3 regions of the Pontibacter sp. 13R65 genome follow, and region 2 is predicted to be linked to each of the others. Evidence: riboswitches for the same ligand, from Rfam matches in the RefSeq annotation. Region 2 holds a riboswitch; each other region holds the start of a gene.
What was found. Region 2 has a riboswitch for S-adenosylmethionine ahead of ACMA1I_RS21965 (HEPN domain-containing protein). Riboswitches for the same ligand answer to the same signal wherever they lie in the genome.
Positions count from the first base shown of each region.

Region 1: linked by a shared signal. The riboswitch ahead of metH (methionine synthase) and the one ahead of ACMA1I_RS21965 (HEPN domain-containing protein) in region 2 are both predicted to bind S-adenosylmethionine.
Region 3: linked by a shared signal. The riboswitch ahead of ACMA1I_RS22300 (O-acetylhomoserine aminocarboxypropyltransferase/cysteine synthase) and the one ahead of ACMA1I_RS21965 (HEPN domain-containing protein) in region 2 are both predicted to bind S-adenosylmethionine.

Region 1 is NZ_JBLIQL010000043.1:4,024-8,248, forward strand. Features, by position in the region: gene metH (methionine synthase) at 1-1,611, opposite strand, end outside; SAM riboswitch class I at 1,688-1,794, opposite strand; gene rpmA (50S ribosomal protein L27) at 2,604-2,873, opposite strand; gene rplU (50S ribosomal protein L21) at 2,950-3,258, opposite strand; gene ACMA1I_RS23000 (ribonucleoside-diphosphate reductase small subunit) at 3,908-4,225, shown strand, end outside.
Region 2 is NZ_JBLIQL010000033.1:25,005-29,229, forward strand. Features, by position in the region: gene ACMA1I_RS21965 (HEPN domain-containing protein) at 1-1,767, opposite strand, end outside; SAM riboswitch class I at 2,163-2,267, opposite strand; gene ACMA1I_RS21970 (hypothetical protein) at 2,536-2,748, opposite strand; gene ACMA1I_RS21975 (TonB-dependent receptor domain-containing protein) at 3,044-4,225, shown strand, end outside.
Region 3 is NZ_JBLIQL010000036.1:24,657-28,881, reverse strand. Features, by position in the region: gene ACMA1I_RS22305 (phosphoribosylaminoimidazolesuccinocarboxamide synthase) at 1-633, opposite strand, end outside; SAM riboswitch class I at 1,331-1,438, shown strand; gene ACMA1I_RS22300 (O-acetylhomoserine aminocarboxypropyltransferase/cysteine synthase) at 1,705-3,033, shown strand; gene metX (homoserine O-acetyltransferase MetX) at 3,044-4,102, shown strand; gene ACMA1I_RS22290 (homoserine dehydrogenase) at 4,083-4,225, shown strand, end outside.

The DNA of each region.
Region 1 (4,225 bases), on a different contig from region 2:
AGCATAGTTGTTATGCTCCTCTATGCCGGTGGCAATGGCTAATATGTTCGGGTCGAAAATAATATCTTGTGGCGGGAAGCCCAGTTCTTCAACCAGGATGCGGTAAGAGCGGCCGCAGATCTCTTTGCGTCGCTCCAGCGTATCGGCCTGCCCCTGCTCATCAAACGCCATCACGACCACAGCTGCTCCGTATTGGCGCACTTTGCGGGCCAGCCTACGGAAGCTGTCTTCGCCCTCTTTTAAGCTGATGGAGTTTACAATGGATTTGCCTTGCACACACTTCAAACCAGCCTCTATCACACTCCACTTAGAGGAGTCGATCATGATAGGTAGCTTGGAAATGTCTGGTTCGGAGGCGATGAGGTTGAGGAAGTTGGTCATGGCCTGCTCTGAGTCGAGCATGCCTTCGTCCATGTTCACATCTATAATCTGCGCTCCGCCCTCTACCTGCTGGCGGGCAACGGTCAGGGCATCTTCGAATTTGCCTTCTACAATTAAGCGGGCAAATTTGCGAGAGCCGGTTACGTTAGTGCGCTCGCCTACGTTTACGAACAGCAACTCCGGGGTAATGGTAAGTGGCTCCAAGCCGCTGTAGCGTGGCAGTGGCTCAATAACAGAAGGTTTGCGCGGGGTATGTTTGGCAGCCAGTTCGGCTATACGTTTGATGTGCGATGGCGTAGTGCCACAACAACCACCCAAAATGTTTACTAGCCCCTCCTGTAGGTACTCCTCCACAATAGCGCCCATTTCATCAGCGGTTTCGTCGTAGCCTCCGAAGGCATTTGGCAGACCAGCGTTGGGGTAAGCGCTAATGTAAATATCGGAGATACGCGATAGCTCCTGAATGTGCGTCTTGAGCTGGCGTGCACCCAGGGCGCAGTTAAAGCCAACGCTCACAATAGGCGCATGCGAGATCGAGTTCCAGAAAGCCTCTACCGTCTGCCCCGATAAGGTGCGGCCGCTGGCATCGGTAATGGTGCCGGACACCATGATCGGCAGTTTCTTGCCACCATCTATCACAAACTGTTCTGCCGCAAACAGCGCTGCCTTACAGTTCAGGGTATCAAAAACGGTTTCAATGAGCAGTACATCGCAGCCACCGTCGGCCAAGCCTTTTACCTGTTCGTAGTAGGCCTCTACCAATTGGTCGAAGGTGATGGCGCGGTAGCCGGGGTTGTTTACATCCGGAGAGAGAGACGCCGTGCGGTTGGTAGGGCCAATGGCTCCTGCTACCAAACGCGGTTTGTCCGGATTCTTAGCTGTTATTTCATCTGCTGCCTCACGTGCAATGCGGGCCGACTCGTAGTTGAGCTCATATACAATGTGCTCGAGGTGGTAATCGGCCATGGCAATGGTAGTGCCACTAAAGGTATTCGTCTCTATGATATCAGCGCCTGCCTCTAAGTAGTCGAGGTGAATTTGCTTAATAACATCGGGGCGGGTAAGCGAAAGCAGGTCGTTATTGCCTTTCAGGTCGCTGGGGTGGTCTTTAAAGCGATCGCCACGGAAGTCCTGCTCCTGTAGCTCATATCGCTGAATCATGGTACCCATGGCGCCATCTAGCACCAGCACGCGCTCCTGCAGCAGTTTATAAATAGGGTGGTCTTTCATGTATTGGTGTCTCTCTTCTCTTAAGTCTACAGCGGTTGTTGCTTATCAAGAAGGACACCTGGAGGTAGGATGCACAGTCTTATCTTCCCTGGCTATGGTTACCAGGAGGGAGTTAGCACCTCGGCATTACCCAGGTTGCTAAGACATCGACGGGCCCTGTCCCTCAGTCTTTCTTGATAAGAACCTGCAAGTTAAGTAGATATTTGCAGGAAATAAAATTTTGCTGTTAACAAATTATGTTCTCTGTTAGCTTTTGTGAGGCCTGTTACGTTTCGCTGTACCAGGTTTGGCAAGATGATGAGGTGAAAAGGGTGTTTGGGAGATGAATTATTCTAATGAAAATGGCCTTCCGGGGGGGGGGGGTAGAAATGCGAGATCTAAGGCTCTTTCCAAGGCTAGGTAAGAGTTAGGAGTTATAGGCTGCTGTTTGGTTAAAAATGCTGCCATTGCACCTGTAATGGGTTCCAACTCTCCTTGCAACTGCTTGATCCGGTGCCCTTATGCTTTCTTATTGCATTGTTGCGGCTCCAAGCGCTCGCGGCCGCGGGGCCTCGTCTTTAGGGATCGCGCTGCTGCATCTTTCCTGCCCTTGCGGGCCGCCGCTCCCGCGGCACCGGGAACCTGCAAAGGCGCTCAACCCAAGAACTGGAAATTTGTGCTAGTAGTTGATGCTCAAGATGCCTGCTTGTGATTAAGAGCTGCAACAGGAGTTATGAATAGGAGGTGATTTTAACCTTTATTCATTTGAAGCTCACCTTTCTCCATCTTCCCATTTTCAAATCTTCTCATCTTTAAGTTTTTAAATCAACCATTTAACAATTCAGCAACTAACAATCAGCAACCACCAATTATTCTAATGAAAATAGCCTTCCGGAGGCAAAATGGCTATTTTTTGCTTAGGGGTAGGTAAGTCGAGCTGGCGCTTTAAAACAGAAAAGGGATGCCGGCTGGCATCCCTTTTCTGTAGTTGTTGACTGCCGAAGCAGTTTATACTAAGCCTCAGCTTGTACTTTAGGAAGTACAGAAACGTAAGAACGATCTTTTCTTCCTTTTCTGAACTCAACTACGCCATCTACCAAAGCGAACAAAGTATGGTCTTTGCCAATACCTACGTTCTGGCCTGGGTGGTGCGCAGTGCCTCTTTGTCTTACAATGATGTTACCAGCGATGATATCCTGGCCACCATAAATCTTAACACCAAGTCGTTTAGAATGCGATTCGCGACCGTTGTTAGAACTACCAGCTCCTTTTTTGTGTGCCATTTTCTTTAACTATTTACTTCAGGCTGTTGCCAGACCTGAAAATTTTCAAAACGATTAAATTCTTCTTACTACTTGCTTACCCAATGCTTTCGATCAGGACCTTCGTGAAGTGCTGGCGGTGACCATTCTTCTTTCTGTATCCTTTTCTTCTCTTCTTTTTGAAAACGATAATTTTATCGCCTTTCACATCGCCAAGGATTTTGCCGGTTACTTTAACGCCATCTACAAAAGGAGCGCCTAAGGTAATAGTTCCGTTATCATCGGTAAGAAGAACATTGGTGAACTCAACGGCGTCACCATCGTTGCCGGAAAGCTTGCTAGCGTAGATAAACTTGCCGTTTTCTACTTTGGTCTGTTGACCTGCGATTTCTACAATTGCGTACATCAGCTTCAATGTATATTTAAAATTTTAGTCTGCAAAAGTACGGTTCTATTTTTTATTATGCAAACACTTGTGTCTTAATTTGTTTTATAAGCATTTTATACTGTTATGCACACCTGTGTGGATAACGATGTTGAAATCTGTGTGGTAAAAATTGCCGTGGTTTAAAACTTGGTATAATCATCTGAACAATAGGTGTATAGATCTATTTTTAGAGTTTTGAGTTGTCCACAAAATGAAGTTGGTAACCTGTAAAGAGTGGCAGAGGCAGGAATTGGGGGTGCAAATGTAATTTGTATTTTGATGGGGAATGTAACCGTAAAGTTAAGTTTGTGTTGCGCTTTTATATAACTTTTCTTAGCTGCTATGTCTGCCTCATTGTGCTGTTATGGCATTCATGCATGAATATATAAACAATTGTAGATGTTTATATGCCTGTTAATTTGATTGTAAACATCAGATAATGAGTACGTTGTAAAAGTGTGGAGAAATTGAAAAACTTTAGCCCCCGATTTCAAGTTCTATTCCATATATTTGAACTCCTGATATTGAAGGGTAGCGGAAAGAGCCACTACTCGTTCCTTTAAAAATCACTAGCGCCCCGAGGCAAGCCGCCTCATCAGGGTGCCTTAACTATAAAGCTTACGTGTTTATGGAGCCAATACTAAAAGAAAACCCAAACCGCTTCGTCTTGTTCCCGATACAGCACGATGCCGTTTGGAAGATGTATAAATTAGCGGAAGCCAGCTTCTGGACAGCAGAGGAGATTGATCTTTCGCAGGATATTAAGGACTGGGAGAACCTGAACGATGGCGAAAGACACTTTATAAGCCACGTACTGGCCTTTTTTGCAGCATCAGACGGAATTGTGAACGAGAACCTGGCTGTTAACTTCATGAATGAGGTGCAGATACCAGAGGCCCGCTGCTTCTACGGTTTCCAGATTATGATGGAGAACATTCACTCGGAG
Region 2 (4,225 bases):
GTACAGCAAAGTAGCTACCAGGTCGATCATAACACCGGCACACTCACCTACACCAATGGCAGGCTGGTACTGTTCCTGGTGCCCCCAATCCACGAAATCATCGGAGGTCAGTTTGGTCATGTCTGCAAGCGGCTTCAGCAGCTGATAGAAATGGTCTTTACCCTGGCGCTCAAAGAAATCATGGAATTTTTCATTCTCCAGTTTCAGGGCGCGGTAATCTTCGATTACGTAACGCAGCACATCCGGCCCCTTTTTGCTTGGCACCTTAATAATTCGTTGTGCAATACGACCTTCGCCATCGCCCAGTGTGCCACCACCAATCATTACTTGCAGAGCAGGCACCACGCTCTTACCACTCTTAATAGAAGAGCCATGGAAACCAAGCCCGGCCAGGCCGTGCTGACCGCAAGAGTTCATGCAGCCACTAATTTTTATTTTCAGGTCGGTGTTGAACAGCAGCTCTGGGTACTCTTGGATAATTACGTCTTCCAGCACCTTGGTAATGTGCGTACTGTTGGATATGCCCAGGTTACAGGTATCGGTGCCAGGGCAGGTGGTAATGTCTGCTACGGTATCAAAGCCTGGTTCTGCCAGACCCAGCTCATCGAGCTTGGTAAAAAAATAAGGTAGTGCCTCTTCGCGCACGAACTTGAGTAGTAGGTTCTGCCCTTGGGTTACGCGCAGTTCATCGGCGGCATAATCGCGGATCAAAGGCACCAGTTTACGAGCAGTGTCGGAACTGATGTCGCCGATCGGCACTTTCATATACACTCCAAAATAGCCTTCCTGCTTCTGCTGAAAAGTGTTGGTGCGTAGCCACAGTTTATACTTATCTGTATTTTCTATCAGGAACTCAGGCAGTGGTTTTGGAGCAGGCAAGGCAGGGTTCAGGCCTTCTCTGTTCGGAATATCGAACTCGTGCACTTTCAGGGCCTTTGCTTCCTCTTTTACAAGGCGCATCACCTCTTCCATGCCAATCTTGTTCTGAAGGTATTTAAAACGGGCCTTGTTGCGGTTATTGCGCTCGCCATAGCGGTCGAATATACGCAGAACTCCTTCTATAAATGGAATAATACGATTCTCAGGCAGGAACTCGTAAGCTACCTGTGCCAGCACCGGCTGAGCGCCCAGGCCACCACCAATGAGCACTTTAAAGCCACGCACTTCCTGGCCATCTATTACCTGCACCTTCGGGATAAAGCCCAAATCGTGTATGTAAGCAAAGGCTGTGTCTTTGTCGCTGGAAGAGAAAGACATCTTGAACTTACGTCCCATTTCCTGACAAATTGGGTTACGCAGCAGGTAACGGAAAGTAGCATCGGCATAAGGAGCCACATCAAACGGCTCTTCCGGATCGATGCCAGCCTCTGGCGAAGCAGTTACGTTACGCACCGTATTACCGCAGGCTTCGCGCAGCGTAATATCATCTTCCTCCAGTTTTGCCCAAAGTTCTGGAGTGCGATCCAGACTCACGTAATGTATCTGGATATCCTGACGCGTGGTCAGGTGCAGGTTCCCGGTAGAATACTCATCGGAGATGGAAGCGATGCGGAGCAACTGCTGTGTGGTAAGTCTGCCAAATGGTAACTTAATCCGTACCATCTGCACACCTACCTGCCGCTGCCCATACACACCACGCGCAAGGCGCAGGCTACGGAATTTTTCTTCGTTTAATTTACCTTCGCGAAAAAGCCTGATCTTCTTTTCAAGATCGATAATGTCTTTTTCAACAATAGGGTTTTCCAGTTCTGATCTGAAACTTAGCATATTATAAGATATCTCTCTACTACAACTATTATTAAAGCAAAGTCACCGCGCCAGGGTGAACTTCAATTATTTATAAATCAAAAAATGTTTCTCTGAAAACATTTGCCTCTCTTATTACGCAGAACAGCTCGCCATGTAGGTCGAGGTGCTGCTTTTGAGCATAAACCCTCCCATTTTTCTGCAAAAGCAGCCCGGAAGCTGTAAGGGTAACTCTTAACGACAGGAATGCCCTGTTCAGTTCAAGAAAAAGCGGTTTAGTGATTAGTTTGCCAATGGTTATAAGCGGCACAGCAGCAACAACAACTTGTTTTTGGCGAACAGCAGGCTATGGAACGGGAAGAGAAAAGAGGCTCTTCAGCAAAAGGAAAACGTTGGTTGATGTCTTTCATTTTAATAATTTATATTTCCCCATAACAGTTGGGCAGGATTTGGCACCTTTCCAACGGGATGGTTGCCAGAGGGTCTAAGAGCCTGTTCTCTCGCCTCTTCTTCTATAAATTCCTCACCTGGAGAATAGAATTTGCTACAAAGTTAAAAATTATTTAGCAATTAGGTAAGTTTACATCATTTATTTTGAAAAATTACTTATCAGGTGCTTAGCAAGTTAGCTCAAAATAACACCATACGCACGCTGGAGTAAGATTTTGTCTATAGAATAAATGGAGAATGAGCAGTAATTCTTCTAATGAAATTGCCATTCCAGAGAGATTTTAGACTATCTAATACTTTTCCACCTGTCTTAGCAACTGCTGATCCGGTGCCCTTAAACTATCTTGTTGCAAAGAACTGCTCTGAGCGCTCACGGCCGCGGGGCCTCGTCATTGGCCATCGCCGCTGCGTTCCCTCCTGCCCCGCAAGCGGGCTGCCGCCTTGGCGGCACCGGATCTCACGAGGCGGCTCAAGCCAATGACTGGAATTTGTGCGCTTGGCAAAGGCAGTAGCGGGAGGAATAACATTTGACAAGAAGATTATTATTTTCATACCTTCTAAGTACATTCAGTAAGATTTGCCGGGAGGAAGAGCAATTATTTAAATGAAAATGCCCTCCAGAAGGATTTCTGTCGGAATTTTGCCAAGGGTCCACTTGCCCCACAAGCACATTAACCCATTAAACCATTAGCACATTAAATATTCCTGCTGATAGATTTTTACAGCCTTTCTATATAAGAATAGGTGCTGTTGGTCTATTCTGTTTCCGCAGGTTTAAAGTTTAGCTTTTCTTTGTAGAGTGAAGCACTAAAACCAGCTTCCGGCTATCACTAGTACAAAATAAAACATGAAAAAAAGCTTACTTTACCTGCTGTTGGGCTTAACCACCTTCCCTGCCCTGGCACAAGGGCCAGGCGCTTCTCAGTCCGCGCCACAACAACAGGCCGCTCTTTCTACTCCTAAAGGCAATGCCAAAATTAGCGGCGTTGTGCTCGATGCTGCTACCAAAAAACCGGTTGAATTTGCAACAGTGGCCCTGATTGACCTGCGCACCGATCAACCCGTTAACGGCACCATGGCCGACGACAAAGGCCGCTTTACCATAGACAAGGTAGCGGCAGGCAAATACAAGCTCAACGTGAGCTTTATCGGTTATCTGCAACTGGTTATAAACGAAGTAACTGTTGCTGCCGACAATGCCGATTTGAACCTGGGCAGCATCTCCCTCACCACCAACTCACAAAATCTGAGCGAGGTGGTGGTAACCGGCGAGAAAAACCTGGTGGAGGAGAAAATTGACCGCACCGTTTACAATGCCGAAAAAGATGCGACTAATGCTGGTGGCAGCGCAGCCGACGTCATGCAGAAAGTGCCGGGCTTATCTGTAGACACAGACGGAAACGTGATGCTGCGGGGCAGCTCCAATATTCGTGTGCTCATCAACAACAAGCCTTCTTCTATTATGGCTGGCAGCATTGCCGATGCCCTGAAGCAGATTCCGGCCAACATGATAAAATCGGTGGAGGTTATTACCAGCCCATCGGCCAAATACGATGCCGAAGGTTCTGCCGGTATCATCAACATCATCACCAAAAAAGACAGCAACATGCAGGGCGTAAATGGCTCTGTGGCGCTGAGTGGAGGCACACGCTCCAGCAACGGCAACGCCAGCCTGAACATACGCCAGGGCAAATTGGGCATTAACAGCACCATCGGCTCCAACCTGTTTTACAACAAAGGCGATATCAGGCTAACGCGTCTCTCCAACGGTGGCAACGACATTTTCCAGTTCAGCGGCAAAACCAGGCCGCAGGGCGGTTTTATGAACGGACAGGTGGGCTTCGATTACGATATAAACGAAAAAAACAGCTTATCTGGTGGGATACGCTTTAATGGCGGCATGTTCCGGATGCAGAACGACCAGGAGATAAATTCCACTATGTTCGGAGAAGCCAGCCCACTAACCTATGCCGATGTGACCAACCGCTTCAGACGCCAGGGTGCCGACATTAATCTGGATTACCTACAT
Region 3 (4,225 bases), on a different contig from region 2:
GATCAGGTAAACCTGCCCGTTGCTTTTTCCGAACTCATACTTTGTGTCTACCAGAATAAGGCCTTGCTTGGCAGCCAACTCGGTACCACGGGCAAATAATTTTCTGGTGTAAAGTTCTAAATTAAGATAATCCTGCTCAGATACAAGCCCTGACCTCAAAATATCTTCACGGGATATGTCTTCGTCGTGGCCCTGGTCAGCTTTTGTAGTAGGTGTTATAATGGGCTCCGGCAGCTTGTCGTTTTCACGCAGGCCATCCGGGAGTTGCACACCACACACTTGTCGCTTGCCGGCCCTGTACTCGCGCCAGGCATGGCCCGCCAAATAACCTCTAATCACCATTTCTACCTTAAACGGTTCGCAGTGGTGACCTATTGTTACATTTGGGTCCGGGGTAGAGATTACCCAGTTCGGAACAATATCGGTTGTTGCCTGCAAAAAATGGCTGGCAATCTGGTTTAATACCTGGCCTTTGTAAGGGATTGCACGTGGCAGTACCACATCAAAAGCAGAAATCCGGTCGGTGGCGATTATAGCCAGCTTGTCGTTAAAGTAATAAACATCACGGACTTTGCCTCTATAAAACCCAGTTTGTCCGGTAAAGGAGAAGTTAGTTTCTTTTATAGCCTCCATTAATTTTTCGGGATTGTAGAAAGGCAAAGTTATGTATATTTTATAGGTCTGAAAATTATTGTGTATTAATATAACGTGCTGCCTGGGTGTGATACGTATGTTTCAACACGATTTATATGGTTATCTTATACTAGCTGGTGTATATTTAGTTTTATATTTTTATATATATAAGTTGTATTATAAGATTAATAATTACTCTTTATAACACCCCCGATAGGATGATATTTATACCACTCTTGAAAATAGCCAATTCAAAAATAGAACCGGAATAAGAGCATATAGTTTTACCCCAACCAAAAAAAGATCTCTAGTGCCTGGTTTTCTGATTATTAAAATGAAAAAGTCTTTCCGGAGCACTTTTAGCTAAGGTGCCCCCAGGCTTGTCATTCTGAGTAAACGGTGCTGCTTCAGCATCCAGTCGGCCTAAAGTGCATTTTGCCTCCAAGCTCTCCGGAAGGCCTTTTTTGTTATAATAATTGGGCTTGGCTCACTTAGCAAATTGTAGCGGTTACAGGCGCTAAAGCAACCTTATAGCAAGAGGTATACGAGGCCGTAGAGCAAGCAAAGGTCTGCAACTTGGTGAGCGTAAGGGTGCTGGACAAAAAGCTTATTTCTGAAAAAGGAGATATTTTTTTTGGATTTACGCGTTGCAGCCCTTAATATTGCAACATCAAGTCAATTATCCCTTCAGGATTTTGATTTATAAAGAAGAGTGGAGAGACAGGCTCTGTGAAACTCTAGCAACCTAACTGCCAAGGTAAAGGTGCTAATTCCTGATTCCGAAAAGTTCGGAAGAATATAAATTGATAACGCAATGAAAAAGGGAATCAAGAAAACACGGTATTATTTTGTATTTACGCCTGCAGAAAATCTGTTCAGGGCTTTCCATTTCTCATCCAGAAGAGCAATGCTGCTACAAGGCACCTGTTGCTGTTGTTAAATTTTTTCCACGTTCGTGTTTGATAAAGTTTAACTGCCGCAGACACTCCTGCTGTTCCTGAACATACTACACGCACCTGCAGAACCTTGTAAATTCATTCCTGATCTTTTAAATCAATAGATACATAATACATGGCTGATAACTTACACTTCGAAACCCTACAGCTGCACGCTGGCCAGGAAGTAGACCCTACCACCCTCTCCAGGGCTGTGCCTATTTACCAAACAACCTCCTACGTTTTTAAAAATGCAGAGCATGGCGCCAACCTCTTTGCCCTGAAGGAGTTCGGAAATATCTATACCCGCATTATGAACCCTACCACCGATGTGTTCGAAAAACGCATCGCGGCTCTGGAAGGGGGAGTAGCAGCCGTGGCCGTGTCTTCTGGTCAGGCGGCGCAGTTTCTGGCCCTGAACAACATTCTGGAAGCCGGCGATAATTTCGTATCCACTAAATTTCTGTATGGTGGCACCTACAACCAGTTCAAGGTTTCGTTTAAGCGCTTAGGCATACAAGCCCGCTTTGCCGAAAACGACGAAGTAGAGAGCTATGAGAAACTGATTGATGATAAAACCAAAGCCATTTACCTCGAAACGATAGGCAACCCACGCTTTAACATTCCAGATTTTGAAGCCATCGCCGCACTTGCCCGCAAGCACGACTTGCCGCTTGTAGTAGACAATACCTTTGGGGCAGGAGGTTACCTGTTCCGCCCGTTGGAGCATGGTGCCAATGTAGTAGTGGAGTCTGCCACCAAATGGATCGGCGGCCACGGAACCAGCATCGGGGGCGTTATTGTTGATGGCGGAAACTACAACTGGGGCAACGGCAAGTTCAGAGCTTTCTCTGAGCCGGCAGAAGGGTACCATGGCTTAAATTTCTGGGAAGTGTTCGGCTCCGACGGGCCATTTGGAAACATTGCCTTTGCCATTCGCGCCCGAGTAGAGGGTCTTCGTGATTTTGGTCCGGCCTTGAGTCCGTTCAACTCTTTCCTGCTGCTGCAGGGCCTCGAAACACTGTCGTTGCGTGTCGACAGAACGGTACAGAATGCACTGGAACTGGCGCAGTGGCTGGAGCAACACGAGCAGGTGGAATCGGTTAATTATCCAGGCTTGGAGAGTAGCAGCTACCACGAACTTGCCAAAAAATACCTCAAACGAGGTTTCGGAGGAGTTTTCTCTTTCCGCCTGAAAGGATCGAAAGAGCAGGCCGTGAAATTTGTAGACAGCCTGCAGCTTGTAAGCAACCTGGCCAATGTTGGCGATGCCAAAACACTGATTATTCATCCGGCCTCTACCACGCACCAGCAGCTTTCTGACGAAGAACAAGTTGGAGCGGGCGTAGAACCAACCATGCTGCGTGTGTCTGCCGGTATCGAGCACATTCAGGATATTAAAGCAGATTTTGAGCAGGCTTTTGCAAAAGTGCTGGCAACAGCAGAAGAGCCTGTAACTAACTAGACTAATAAGAATGCCACAGCACCATCTATACCATTACCATCAAGATTTCAGGCTGGAGTCGGGCACCGTTTTGCCCGGCTTCGAGCTTGCTTATACCACCTATGGCCAGCTGAACCCACAGCGCGACAATGTGGTATGGGTGTGCCATGCCCTTACCGGCAATTCCGATTTTACCGACTGGTGGTGCGGTCTTATTGGTGAAGGTAAATTGTATGACCCTGCTGACTGGTTTATAATATGTGCCAATACGCTTGGCGGCTGCTATGGCTCCACCGGGCCATTATCGCTTAATCCTGAAACGGGAAAGCCTTATTTCCATGACTTCCCTTTTATAACTAACCGCGACATTGTAGCTGCTTTCGAGCTGCTGCGGCAGGAGTTGGGGCTGGAGCACGTGCACACTATTTTAGGCGGCTCCCTGGGCGGGCAACATGCCCTGGAGTGGGCCATTTTGCGCCCATCCGTTTTTCAGCGTATGATTCATGTGGCCTCTAATGCACGTCATTCTGCCTGGGGCATCGCCTTTAACGAGAGCCAGCGCATGGCCATTCGGTTAGACCCCACCTGGGCCACTAACACCGAAACAGCCGGACTGGAAGGCATGAAAATAGCACGCTCTATTGCCATGCTATCGTATCGCCATTACGCCTCTTACGACAAAACCCAGCAGGAGCCCGGCAACAGTATTACCGACAACTACCGCGCCTCCTCTTACCAGGTGTACCAGGGCGAGAAGCTGGCAAAACGCTTTAATGCTTACACCTACTGGATTCTTTCCAAAGCCATGGATTCGCACAATGTGGCCCGTGAAAGGGGCAGCGCCGAACAAGCGCTGAGCCAGATAAAAGCCAGGTCGCTGTTTATTGGTGTAGATACTGATGTGCTGTTTCCGGTAGAGGAGCAGAAATTTTTACATGAGCATGTAGCCGGATCATCTTTTGCCCTGATCCGGTCCGATTTTGGGCACGATGGTTTTCTGGTAGAAACAGACCAGATTACCAGTTCTATCAACAAATTTTACGAAGACGAAACTGTAGAAGCATTATTATATGAAGATAAGGAACGATAAGAGAAGAATTGGGATATTTGGATTTGGGTGTGTAGGGCAAGGCTTGTATGATATAATTCAGGCTAACCCGCAGTATGGTCTGGAAGTAGCAAGCATTTGCGTAAAAACCAGAAACAAACAACG